Regions from separate parts of the Oceanisphaera avium genome, predicted to be linked through region 1. Evidence: predicted binding sites of a transcription regulator. Region 1 holds the regulator's gene; each other region holds the start of a gene.
What was found. Region 1 encodes NrdR, which represses ribonucleotide reductase genes. Its sites were predicted from a motif close to CACNNTATANNGTG; they were not measured.

Region 2: the regulator NrdR is predicted to act here: its motif matches at 1,714-1,727, upstream of nrdA (class 1a ribonucleoside-diphosphate reductase subunit alpha).
Region 3: the regulator NrdR is predicted to act here: its motif matches at 1,901-1,914, upstream of nrdG (anaerobic ribonucleoside-triphosphate reductase activating protein).

What each region holds. Positions count from the first base shown of each region.
Region 1 is NZ_CP021376.1:1,452,926-1,457,195, forward strand. It holds gene ribBA (bifunctional 3,4-dihydroxy-2-butanone-4-phosphate synthase/GTP cyclohydrolase II) at 1-894, opposite strand, end outside; gene ribD (bifunctional diaminohydroxyphosphoribosylaminopyrimidine deaminase/5-amino-6-(5-phosphoribosylamino)uracil reductase RibD) at 1,066-2,238, opposite strand; gene nrdR (transcriptional regulator NrdR) at 2,239-2,688, opposite strand; gene glyA (serine hydroxymethyltransferase) at 2,816-4,069, opposite strand.
Region 2 is NZ_CP021376.1:396,610-400,879, reverse strand. It holds gene ubiG (bifunctional 2-polyprenyl-6-hydroxyphenol methylase/3-demethylubiquinol 3-O-methyltransferase UbiG) at 74-832, shown strand; gene CBP12_RS01860 (HAD family hydrolase) at 834-1,511, shown strand; gene nrdA (class 1a ribonucleoside-diphosphate reductase subunit alpha) at 1,871-4,144, shown strand; gene nrdB (class Ia ribonucleoside-diphosphate reductase subunit beta) at 4,192-4,270, shown strand, end outside.
Region 3 is NZ_CP021376.1:740,167-744,436, reverse strand. It holds gene nrdD (anaerobic ribonucleoside-triphosphate reductase) at 1-1,400, opposite strand, end outside; gene nrdG (anaerobic ribonucleoside-triphosphate reductase activating protein) at 1,435-1,893, opposite strand; gene CBP12_RS03345 (FMN-binding glutamate synthase family protein) at 2,364-3,938, shown strand; gene cobB (Sir2 family NAD+-dependent deacetylase) at 3,980-4,270, opposite strand, start outside.

The DNA of each region.
Region 1 (4,270 bases):
GGGCGCTTGTTCTTGGCCTAATATCACTAACACACCCCCCTCATCGGCAATGCGTTGCATCGACTTAGCTAAGGGCCAAGTGCGCGCCGATAAGCGGTCAGTCATTAAAATATCGGTAAACACATCATGAATATGCACGCGCACCAAGGTCGCTTTATTAGGTTCAATGTCACCCTTTTTTAGGGCAAAGTGCACTTGGTTATCAATGGTGTCTCTAAAGGTGATTAACTCAAACTCGCCAAATTCGGTAGGCAAGGTGCAGCGAGCCACTTGCTCTATGGTGGTTTCATGCTGATTACGGTATTCAATTAAATCAGCAATGGTGCCCAATTTAATACCGTGTTGTTCGGCAAAGACTTCTAGATCTGGGCGACGGGCCATGGTGCCATCTTCATTTAAGATCTCCACAATCACCGCTGAAGGCTCAAGACCTGCCAAGCGTGCTAAATCACAGCCCGCTTCTGTATGGCCGGCACGGGTTAATACGCCGCCATTTTGTGCTTTAAGTGGAAAGATATGCCCAGGCTGGACTAAGTCGGAGGGCTTAGCGTCGGGTGCTACCGCCGCTTGCACAGTGCGCGCACGATCGGCGGCAGAAATTCCTGTGGTCACGCCAGACGCCGCCTCAATAGAGACGGTAAAAGCGGTCGAAAACTGTTCAGTATTACGACTCACCATTTGAGGAATGTTCAGCTGGCGGCATCGAGCTTCGGTGAGCGTTAAACAAATTAAACCGCGCCCATATTTAGCCATAAAATTAATGTCGTCGGGGCGGACATGGTGCGAGGCCATGATCAAGTCGCCTTCATTTTCTCGGTCTTCGTCATCCATTAAGATGACCATTTTGCCTTGGCGAATATCGTCAATAATATCTTGGGTGCTACTTAAGGCCATGGATTCCTCTCTTATCTTCATACAGGGAAGCGCACCTTAAAGGCGAGCGCTCACCGTTTGCGCGCATCATAAAGCCAACGGCTTAAGGTTACTGTTAGGTAGCCCTCAAAAGTGACCCGCTCCCTAGTGCCTGGTAAACCTTAGTTTTGAGTCTTTATTAACACTTATTTATTAAGGCTCAATGTGGTAGCGAATATGGGCACTCAGTTTTAAATCATTACCAATAAAACGCACATCTTGCCATTCTAAGTCAATTACTTGGCTCATGTCGGTTAAGGGCGCTAAATTAAATAAGCCGCGCGCACTATTGCCCATCAGCTTAGGTGCTTGATACAAGATAAGCTCATGGACTAATTGCTGCCCTAATAAGGCACCTGCTAGTTGCGCGCCCGCCTCTACCCACAAGTGATTGATTTGTCGACGCCCCAACTCTTGCATCAAGGCGCTTAAGTCTAATTTACCGTCGGGCGCTAAGGGCAATACGCACTCTTCTACTTGTTCATTAAAATCCCCACTTGCGTGGCTGCGCAACAATAAAATGGGGCCGGGCAAACTAAATAGCTTAAGTGAAGGCGTGAGGCGATTTCTTGTATCAATAATAACGCGCAGCGGTTGGCGAAGGGTCGGTGCTGTTGACGAACCAAAACCTTCGGGCTCGCCATAATCTGATGCCACACTGGCAGGCAGTTCACTCCAACGCACATTTAAGCTGGCATTATCCATTATTACGGTATCGGCACCCGATAAAATAGCGCAACTTAAGGCGCGGTGGCGTTGTACATCACGCCGCGCATGGGGGCCGGTTATCCATTTACTTTGGCCATTGGCCAATGCGGTGCGCCCATCTAAGCTAGCCGCTAATTTGAGGGTGACATAGGGCAAACCAGTGCGCATACGGTGCATAAACCCCGTATTAAGCGTCTGTGCTTCTTCAGCCATTAGCCCTGCTTGAGCCATAATGCCCGCCGCTTCTAGCATAGCCAGGCCTTTCCCTGCCACTTGAGGATTTGCATCTACACACGCCACGACCACGCGCGCTACTTTGGCATCAATCAGCGCTTTAGCACAAGGCGGCGTGCGCCCGGTATGAGCACAAGGCTCTAGCGTCACATAAGCGGTGGCGCCCTCTGCGCGGGCACCGGCTTGGCGCAGAGCAAATACTTCGGCATGAGGACCCCCGGCTTGGCGATGACAGCCCTCACCAAGCAGCATATCTTCTCCTAGTAACCGATCATGCTTAACAATGACACAGCCCACGGCGGGGTTTGGACTGGTGGTATAACACCCTCGGCGTGCAAGGGCGATGGCGCGGGCCATCCAACGGGCATCTTGGGCACTAAACACTTATTGCTCCAAACGGGCGATCTCTTCGCCAAATTCACGTAAATCTTCAAAGCAGCGATACACAGAAGCAAAGCGAATATAGGCTACTTTATCAAGTAGCTTTAACTCTTCCATTACTAGATTGCCAATCAGCTCAGACTTTACTTCTCGCTCTCCCGTGGCGCGCAGTTGCGACATAATACGGATCACTGACTGCTCAATGGCCTCTATGCTTACGGGGCGCTTTTCTAAGGCGCGCTGCATTCCTGCTTCTAATTTTTCTTCATTAAAGGGCTCGCGCATGCCATTGGTTTTAATAATACGCGGCATAACCAATTCGGCGGTTTCAAAGGTAGTAAAGCGCTCTTTACAGCTGTGGCATTCCCGTCGCCGACGCACTTGTAAGCCCTCGCCCACTAAGCGTGAGTCAATCACTTTAGTGTCGGTGGCATGACAAAAGGGACAATACATAACGCCTCCTAAGCTAGCTTAAATTCTCAGCATCACAATGCAGCTTAAATAATAAAAGCGCGTGGTCACCAATAAAAACGGGACCCTAAGGCCCCGTTTACTACATCACTCATCCTCAAGACTGAGCTTAAGCATAAACAGGGTGGCGACGACAGATCTCTTGAACTTGCTCTTTCACAGCAGCAATCGCAGCATCATCATTGATGTTATCTAACACATCACAAATCCAACCGGCTAATTGGCGCACATCGTCTTCATTAAAACCACGACGAGTAACGGCTGGCGTGCCAATACGGATCCCAGAAGTTACAAACGGTGAGCGAGGATCGTTAGGAACAGCATTTTTATTAACTGTGATAAAGGCTTTACCCAAGGCGGCATCAGCGTCTTTTCCTGTGATGTCTTTGTCAATTAAGTCGAGTAGGAACAAGTGGTTATGAGTACCACCTGACACCACTTTATAACCGCGCTTAATGAATTCATCGGCCATGGCTTGGGCATTTTTCAATACATTGCCTTGATACACCTTGAATTCTGGCTCCATGGCTTCTTTAAAAGCCACCGCTTTGCCGGCAATCACGTGCATTAAGGGGCCGCCTTGACCACCTGGGAATACTGCAGAGTTAAGCTTTTTTTCTAGCTCTTCATTATTTTCTGCAGATAACACCAAACCGCCACGAGGGCCGGCCAAGGTTTTATGGGTAGTAGTAGTAACCACATGCGCATGCTTAATTGGGCTTGGATAATGACCGGTGGCAATCATGCCCGCCACGTGGGCCATGTCCACCATAAACCAAGCATCAATTTTATCGGCAATTTCACGCATGCGCGCCCAATCAACGATGCCAGAAAATGCCGAGAAACCACCAATAATCATCTTTGGCTTATGCTCAAGCGCTAAGCGCTCCATTTCATCATAATCAATCTCACCCGCTTCGTTAATGCCGTAGGGGATGATGTTATACATTTTTCCTGAGAAGTTAGCAGGAGAGCCATGGGTTAAATGACCACCGTGGGCTAAGTTCATGCCCATCACAGTGTCGCCTGGCTTAACCAAGGCCATAAATACCGCCGAGTTGGCTTGTGAGCCAGAGTGAGGCTGGACGTTAGCGTATGTGGCGCCAAATAATTCTTTGGCACGATCAATCGCTAATTGCTCAACGATATCTACATATTCGCAGCCGCCATAAAAGCGACGACCGGGGTAACCTTCGGCGTATTTATTGGTCAGCTGAGAGCCCTGAGCTTCCATGACGCGAGGGCTGGTGTAGTTTTCTGAAGCGATTAACTCTATGTGCTCTTCTTGGCGCTGAGTTTCATCGCACACGGCTTGCCATAACTGGGGATCATAATCGGCAATATTCATGTCGCGGGTTAACATTGTCTCTCCTGACTCATGGGGGATATTAAAAATTTCGCATTAGTTTACCCTTAAGCAAAGAAATGGCCTAGCCCTGCAACTCGGCTTCGCGTACTTATTTATCTTTACGTAAAATAAGCTTGTTATGTTTTCGCGATATCCTTCATAGTTTGCGCCTTAGTAGGGTAGATCTGTGCGCTAAAGCCGATAGAATGACAGTTT
Region 2 (4,270 bases), 1.1 Mb from region 1:
CTAGTAGCTAAAGCCTGCTTAGCTATAATGAGGGCTCTGACTTTTCACTAAACTGGCAATTAAGGCGCTGTCGATGAATGTAGATCAACAAGAAATTGAAAAATTTGACGCCATGGCTTCTCGCTGGTGGGACTTAGACGGCGATTTTAAGCCGCTACACCAACTCAATCCACTGCGTTTAAATTGGATTAGCGATAAAGCCGCCGGTCTGTTCGGTAAAAAAACCATCGACATTGGCTGCGGGGGCGGCATTTTAAGTGAAAGCATGGCCCGCCAAGGCGCAGAGGTCACCGGTGTAGACATGGGCAAAGAGCCACTCGCAGTGGCGCGCTTACATGCGCTAGAGGCAGGAGTCAGTGTTAATTATCGCCAAAGCACCGCCGAGCAAGTGGCACTGGAGCTGCCGGCTGAATTTGAGGTGGTGACCTGCATGGAAATGCTGGAGCATGTGCCCTCGCCGGCTTCCGTGGTGCAAGCCTGTAGTGATCTTGCCAAACCCGGTGCAACCCTAGTGTTTTCTACCATTAATCGTAATCCTAAATCGTGGTTAATGATGATTGCCGCCGCCGAGCATGTGTTTAAGATGGTGCCAAAAGGCACGCACGATCATAAGAAATTTATTACGCCCGCTGAGTTGTGCCGCTATATCGAAGCCGCTGGCTTAATTGTGAAAGATATTAAGGGAGTGGTGTATCGCCCCTTAATGGCTGATTTTAAATTAAGCACTGATGCGGATGTAAACTACATGGTCCACGCCGTTAAGCCTGACGCCGAACCAGGCGTATTAAACACGCTGCTATTAGAAAACACCCCCTCTGCACAGGATAAATAACATGATCCTTGGCGGCGTATTATTTGACTTAGACGGCACCTTACTCGATACCGCTGCCGACATGGGTGCGGCCGCCAATCATGTTATTCAAAGCTTAGGGCTAGCCACCCTCTCGAATGAGGTGTTGCAATGCACCACCTCAGACGGCTCTTATGCTTTATTACGCGCCGGTATTCCTCAGTCTTTGCTGGAGCACCATGGCATTGAGGCGTTGCGCCAACAAATGCTGGCTTTTTATCGCCTGCATCTTTGTCACCATACTCGCCCCTATGCTGGCATCAGTGAATTAATCCACTGGCTTAACCATCGCGAGTTAGCGTGGGGCATTGTCACCAATAAACCGGCGATGCTCACCCTCCCACTGCTCGCTGAACTGCCGCTTTTTGAGCGCTGTGGCATTACCGTTAGCGCCGATACCTTAGCGTTTAAAAAACCTCACCCTGCCCCTTTACTATTTGCGGCCGAGCAATTATCACTGGCTCCTGGGCAATGTGTGTATATTGGCGATCATAAACGAGATATTGAAGCAGGACGCGCCGCGGGCATGACGACCATCGCCGCGACGTGGGGGTATGTATCAGCAGGAGAAGACCCCAACGACTGGGGAGCAGACTATACCATGGCCTGCGTGAGTGACTTATTTCATTGGCTAAAAGAAGCTCTCCCCAGCAAGCGCTGAAAGAAGCCACAAACTCCCTATTCCTTTTTTTTGCAAGCCAAATATTTAAAAAAATCTTTCTTGGCGAACATAAAAACACCAAGCATTCGCTAACGCCAGCCTCCTCAAGGGGTAGACGTTAGCGCTCACCCACCCAAGGCAGGATAATCACAGATTATCCACAGGGGCGCGGCTTTATCTTGCCTTGAGAAAAAATCATTAACACTCTATATTGTGCCTACCACCAACCCCTACAACTAGATGTTGTGCTTTAAGGCTAAATCAAACACACTATATTGTGTATTTGATTCTGTTAGCTCGTCTGCGTTGCAGACCCGCTGTTTGCCACACAACTTGCTACCACGGAGAAGAACTCACTTATGAATAAAAGTCTGCTGGTCACTAAACGTTCGGGCGCTAAAGAACCAATTGATCTGGATAAGATCCACCGTGTACTCGACTGGGCAGCAGAGGGGCTGGATAATGTGTCCGTGTCTCAAGTTGAGCTGCGCTCACACATTCAGTTTTACGACGGTATTCGTACCGAAGATATTCATGAGACCATTATTAAAGCCGCGGCCGACTTGATCTCGGAAGACACCCCCGATTATCAATATCTGGCCGCCCGCTTAGCGGTATTTCATTTACGCAAAAAAGCCTACGGACGTTTTACGCCGCCGCATTTTTACGATCATGTCACTAAGCTCACCGAAGCAGGCAAATATGACCAACATATCTTAGCCGACTTTAGCCGTGAAGAATTTAATGTTCTTAATGATTATATTGTTCATGATCGCGACCTCACCTTCTCTTATGCCGCGGTTAAGCAGCTTGAAGGCAAATACTTGGTGCAAAACCGCATCAATGGCGATATTTACGAAAGCCCCCAGTTCTTATATATGCTGGTGGCTGCTTGCTTATTCTCTAAGTATCCCAAAGACACCCGCTTGGGCTATATCACGCGCTTTTATGATGCCACCTCGCAGTTTAAGGTGTCGCTACCCACGCCCATCATGGCCGGGGTACGCACCCCAACACGCCAGTTTAGCTCTTGCGTACTGATTGAGTGTGGTGACAGCTTAGACTCTATTAATGCCACCTCAAGTGCGATTGTGCGTTACGTCTCTCAGCGTGCCGGCATTGGCATTAACGCCGGTCGTATTCGAGCGTTAGGGAGTCCTATTCGGGGCGGAGAAGCTTTTCATACTGGTTGTATTCCCTTTTATAAGCACTTTCAAACGGCCGTAAAATGCTGCTCGCAAGGCGGCGTACGCGGCGGTGCGGCCACTTTGTTCTACCCAATGTGGCACTTAGAAGTAGAGTCTTTGTTGGTCTTGAAAAACAACCGCGGCGTGGAAGAAAACCGCGTGCGCCACATGGACTACGGCGTGCAAATTAACCGTCTTATGTATCAGCGCTTAATTAAAGGCGGCGATATTACCTTGTTCTCGCCATCAGACGCGCCTGGCTTATATGACGCATTTTTTGAAGACCAAGCTAAATTTGAAGCGCTCTATACCCAATATGAGCAAGACCCTGCCATTAGAAAGCGCAGCGTCAAGGCCGTGGACTTGTTCTCACTCATGATGCAAGAGCGGGCGGGCACCGGGCGCATCTACATTCAAAACGTGGATCACTGCAACACGCACAGCCCGTTTGACTCCACAGTGGCACCGATCCGCCAAAGTAACTTGTGCTTAGAAATTGCCTTGCCGACTAAGCCGTTGACCGATGTGAACGACGATGAGGGTGAAATCGCGCTTTGTACTTTGTCTGCTTTTAACCTGGGTGCCATTGAGGACTTGAATGAATTAGAAGGCTTAGCCGATTTGGCAGTACGCGCGCTAGATGCCTTATTGGATTATCAGGACTATCCATTACTCGCAGCCAAAAACGGTTCTATGAATCGCCGTACCCTCGGCATAGGCGTCATTAACTACGCCTACTACTTGGCTAAACATGGCGTTAAATACTCAGACGGCAGTGCGCTTGGCTTAACTCATCGCACCTTTGAAGCCATTCAATATTATTTATTAAAAGCCTCAGCAAAATTAGCCGAAGAGTTTGGTGCTTGTCCTTTATTTAATGAGACCACCTACGCCCAAGGCATCTTGCCCATTGATACTTATAAGAAAGACCTAGATGCGCTTTGCCAAGAGCCGCTGCATTTAGACTGGGAAAGTTTGCGCGAGCAAATTAAAACTTCAGGCTTGCGTAACAGTACTCTGACTGCACTTATGCCCTCAGAAACTTCCAGCCAGATCTCTAATGCGACAAATGGCATAGAGCCACCGCGCGGTTTAGTGTCGGTCAAAGCCTCTAAAGATGGCATTTTAAAGCAAGTGGTGCCTGAGTATGAACAGCTAAAAGATAAGTATGAGTTGCTGTGGCAAATGGGCGGTAATGACGGCTACTTGCACTTAGTGGGCGTGATGCAAAAATTTGTCGACCAAGCCATTTCTGCTAACACTAGCTACGATCCCGCTCGCTTTGAGGGTGGCCGTGTGCCAATGAAGCAGTTGCTAAAAGACTTGCTCACCGCTTACAAGTTCGGTTTAAAAACGCTGTATTACCACAATACTCGCGATGGTGCGGCCGATGCGCAAAACGATATGCAAGAAGATGATTGTGCCGGTGGCGCTTGTAAAATTTAATGAGTGAGGCAAGGGCTACCTTGCCTTCCTTTGCGGGGATCAACAACATGTCTTACACCACCTTTAGTCAATTACAAAACGACGCCATGTTAGAGCCAATGTTTCTTGGCAATTCAGTGAACGTGG
Region 3 (4,270 bases), 710 kb from region 1:
GAGTTATAACAATCGCGAGACACTAAATAGCCATCATTGGCATCCCACTGGGCATTTTTAACGCCTAAGTTTTCAGCGGGTACAAATTCAGTATTAAACATGTAGCCAAACTCAGCTTTAGCTAGCTTGTTAGCATCATAAATCACCTTTAAATGCCGGCGCACAAAGTCTTTATAGGGGGCATTGTTACCCACACTAATGCCTTGGGACTCCGCCGCCTCGGCCATGCCATTAATACCAATGGTTAAAAATTGCTTATCTAAACTAATAAAGCCTGCCTCGTATACTGTGAGTAAGCCCGCCGCTAAGTAATCCTCCATAAGGTGGCGATAGGCCACTTGATATTGATGGATTTTACGAAGCTCCACCGCTAAGTCTCGGCCATCTTGTACTAAGCGATTCATGTTAATGGTAATCACATTAATAGAGCCAGTTGCCACGCCGCCGGCACCCAGCGTATAGGAAAAGGTGTTGTCGGCAATTTCACTGCGCAACCGACAGCAAGATGCAAGCGAGTCGGCGTTATCAGATAAGTAGACAAAAAACGAGCTGCCTTTGGCCATATGGTCGGCCATTTCTTTGGCAAACACTTGGTCTTTGCACTCGTTTTCGTGAGTTAGCATAGCGGCCGTGACCACTGGGAAAGTGAGAATGGTTTTACTGCGCTCGTCATTAAACCAATCAAGAAAGAAGTTTTGTAACTGGGCAACACTTGACCAGCTCGGCTTGGTGAAGTCAGGGAACACAAACTCGCCAAACATACTGTCAAAATAATAACGGTCGTACAGTGAGATATTCCAAAATACACTTTGGTAACCGCGCGCCGCTGCAGGCTGATTCAGTGCATACACGACATGCTGTAAGTGATTAGCAATGTGCTTAGGATGGGTATTGAGATAATCGTCGCCATAATCACGGCGCGCAAAATAATCAAAATAAGTTAAAAATTCAACGGTCGCGACCGCGCCGGCAAATTGAGCACTGACCGCAAACACAAAGTTCACGAAGGTGCCGCAAAATGATTCTAAGTGTTTAGGACCTTGAGACTCGCCGCCAAGCTTAGTCAGACCATCTCGTAAAAAAGGATACATAGTCACTGACACACAATAAGGCTTTAAGCTGGTCTCATCGTGGACATAAATTTCATGGTCTTCAATTTGGCGTACATACTCGGCAGCCAAGTCCTCCCCAAACAGCGCACTTATTTTGTTACTCACTTGGGCGCGATTAACTTGTACAAAAAAGTCTTTCATTAATTCTGTTTCTAATGTGGCCACGTTTTTTTGAGTCACATTAGCGTTAGCATCCATCTTAGAGCCATCGGCAGCATTCTCAGCCTGCAAATAGTCTTGAATAAATTGCAACTTATTATCAATTTGCCCTTCGGTAAGTCGTAACATAATTTCTCTCTCGTTAATGACAGCGGCGAAACGGTTATGGCGCTCGCCAAAAGTGCTGGTTTAAACATGCTCCACTGGCGAGGTGGACAAAGCGCTGGTTGGTATTAGGGCTATCAAGCCCGCCTAAGGCGGCGATCCAAGGACCCGTCTTAAGATAATCCAGCTCTGCTTGCAGCTCGCCAGAAACCGTGTCTAAGCCAGTGTAGAGGCAAGTTTTTAACCCTTTCTCCTTAGCCAAGCGCAATAAGGGTAAGAGTGCATGAGGTTGCCATTCGCCTCCTAAAAACAGCACGCAGCTAATCAAGTCTTGATACAGCATCAGTCGCGCTAATAAATAGTCTTGAGTTAGGGCTTGCCCACTGCCTTTAGGCCAAGTATCTACGCTATGGCATCCCTTACATCCCACCGGACAACCGGAGATGGTGTAAGCGAGAGAGGTTTCTCCCGGGACTTCTTGCCACACTATCTGCTCATGGCTGTAATGCAAAACCATCTCAAAACCCCATATATTGTGTTTAATAATTTATTAAGCACTAAATGTGGTGATCACCATAGACCTACTGTTTTTTGCAGGATTGATCTAAATCAAGCAAATGCTGCTTGTAAGACTCAATTTTCAGCTTAAAAATGCGCGTTTTTTGTAGATTAAACACTCACTAACCTGCAACGCTATAAGCCACACAGGGAGCGAGATTTCAGCCCTGCTCGGTGTGAGAGATAAAAATTTAGGGTGTTTTTTAAGATTTTTGCTTAAGGATCGTGCTTAACATGAGGAAATGTTGGCAAATAACACGCTAGAAAATAACGCAATATCATTACGATGCAGGCGCGATGCGCTACGCTGAAAGCAGCAAGCTATAGAGCGGGTTATAACTAAGTTGAAAAAACGTTAACAATTACATCTTGCAGGGCGTTATTAAAGTACGCAAACTAAAAACTTCGCGCATAACTATAGGGATTGGTATGTATCGCACGCATTTTATTACACTATCTATTATTATTTTAAGTTTGTTAGCTGTTGCCACTATTTACTGGCCACCGAGTTTGTATTTATTAATCCTGGGTGTGGCATTAACGATTGTTGGAGTCAGAGATCTTAGCTCTTCAACTAACGTATTAAATAATTACCCAGTGATCGGCCACTTACGCTACTTACTGGAATTTATCCGCCCCGAATTACGCCAATATTTTTTTGAGTCAGAATTTAGTGGCCGCCCTTTTAATCGCATGCAACGCACTTTAATCGAGCACAGAGCCGCTAATAAATCCGATGCTTCCCCTTTTGGCACCCTGTATGATTTTGATGCGCCGGGTTTTAATTACGCCGAACACAGCTTAGCCCCTAAAGAAGTGCCCAGTGAGGTGCTGCGCATTAAGGTTGGCGGCCCGCAGTGCAGCCAGCCTTATTTAGCCTCGCGATTAAATATTTCGGCCATGAGCTTTGGTGCGCTGTCGGCGCCGGCGGTTTCAGCTCTTAATTTAGGGGCCGCGCGCGGTGGATTTGCGCATAACACCGGTGAGGGCAGCATTAGCCCTTATCATTTAGAGCACAATGGTGATTTGATCTGGCAGATTGGGACGGCTTACTTTGGTTGTCGTACCCCTGAGGGGCGTTTTTCCCCTGATTTATTCGCAGAAAAAGCGCAACTTAAGCAAGTAAAAATGATTGAACTTAAGCTTAGCCAAGGCGCTAAGCCGGCTCATGGCGGCTTGTTATTAGCCAGTAAAATAACGCCAGAAATCGCCGATACCCGCCTTATTCAATTGGGTAAAGACTGTGTGTCACCACCGAGTCATAGTGAATTTAGCACGCCCATTGGTTTATTGAAGTTTGTAGAGCAATTACGCGCACTATCGGGCGGTAAGCCAGTAGGCTTTAAGATGTGTTTAGGAAAACGCTCTGAGTTTTTAAGTATTTGTAAAGCAATGTTAGAAACAGGTATTTTGCCTGACTTTATTACCATTGATGGCGCTGAAGGTGGCACAGGTGCGGCACCCCAAGAGTTTTCGGACAGTTTAGGAAATTATATTAATGAGGCGCTGCCCTTTGTAAATCAATGTCTAATTGGGGTAGGCCTAAGAGAGCATATTCGCTTAATAGCCAGCGGTAAGGTGGCGCTGGGCTTTGATTTAGTTTTAAAGTCAGCATTAGGTGCGGATATGTTTAATGCGGCGCGCCCCTTTATGTTTTCATTAGGCTGTATACAAGCGCGGCGTTGTCATACTAATGAATGCCCAACCGGTGTCACCACCCAAGATCCTAGTCGTAATAAAGCGATTAAGGTAGATGAAAAAGGCATAGCGGTCAGCCATTACCATACTAATACCTTAAATGCATTTAGGGAGTTAGTGGGCGCAATGGGATTAGATCATCCCGATAAGTTAACTCCTGCAATGATTTATCACCGCCAAGAATATGCCAGAGCGCAGCCATTTATATTGTCTGTCGATACTTTATTGCCTAAGCAGCTCCTCGGTGAGGATATTCCCGCCTCTTATGCCGAGCTGTGGCAGGCAGCAAGTGCTGAGCAATTTTAATCGTTAACCCTTACCTAAAAAGCCAGCCATCGTCTGGCTTTTTATTGGCTTAATAATTGCTCCACATACTTCACTACTTCCACCGTAGCTAGGCCATAGATATGCTCGGCAAAATGGCTTTTGCCGTGGCTGGGCTCGAGATTAATTTCTAAGGTATGGGCATGGTGCATGGCGGCCTCATGCACTAAGCCGGCCGCTGGATAGACGTTGCCTGAGGTCCCTATTGAGATAAATAAAGCGGCTTCACTTAAGGCGTGATAAATTTTATCTAATAATAAAGGCATTTCACCAAACCACACCACATGCGGGCGCAGCTGCTCAGGAAACTGACA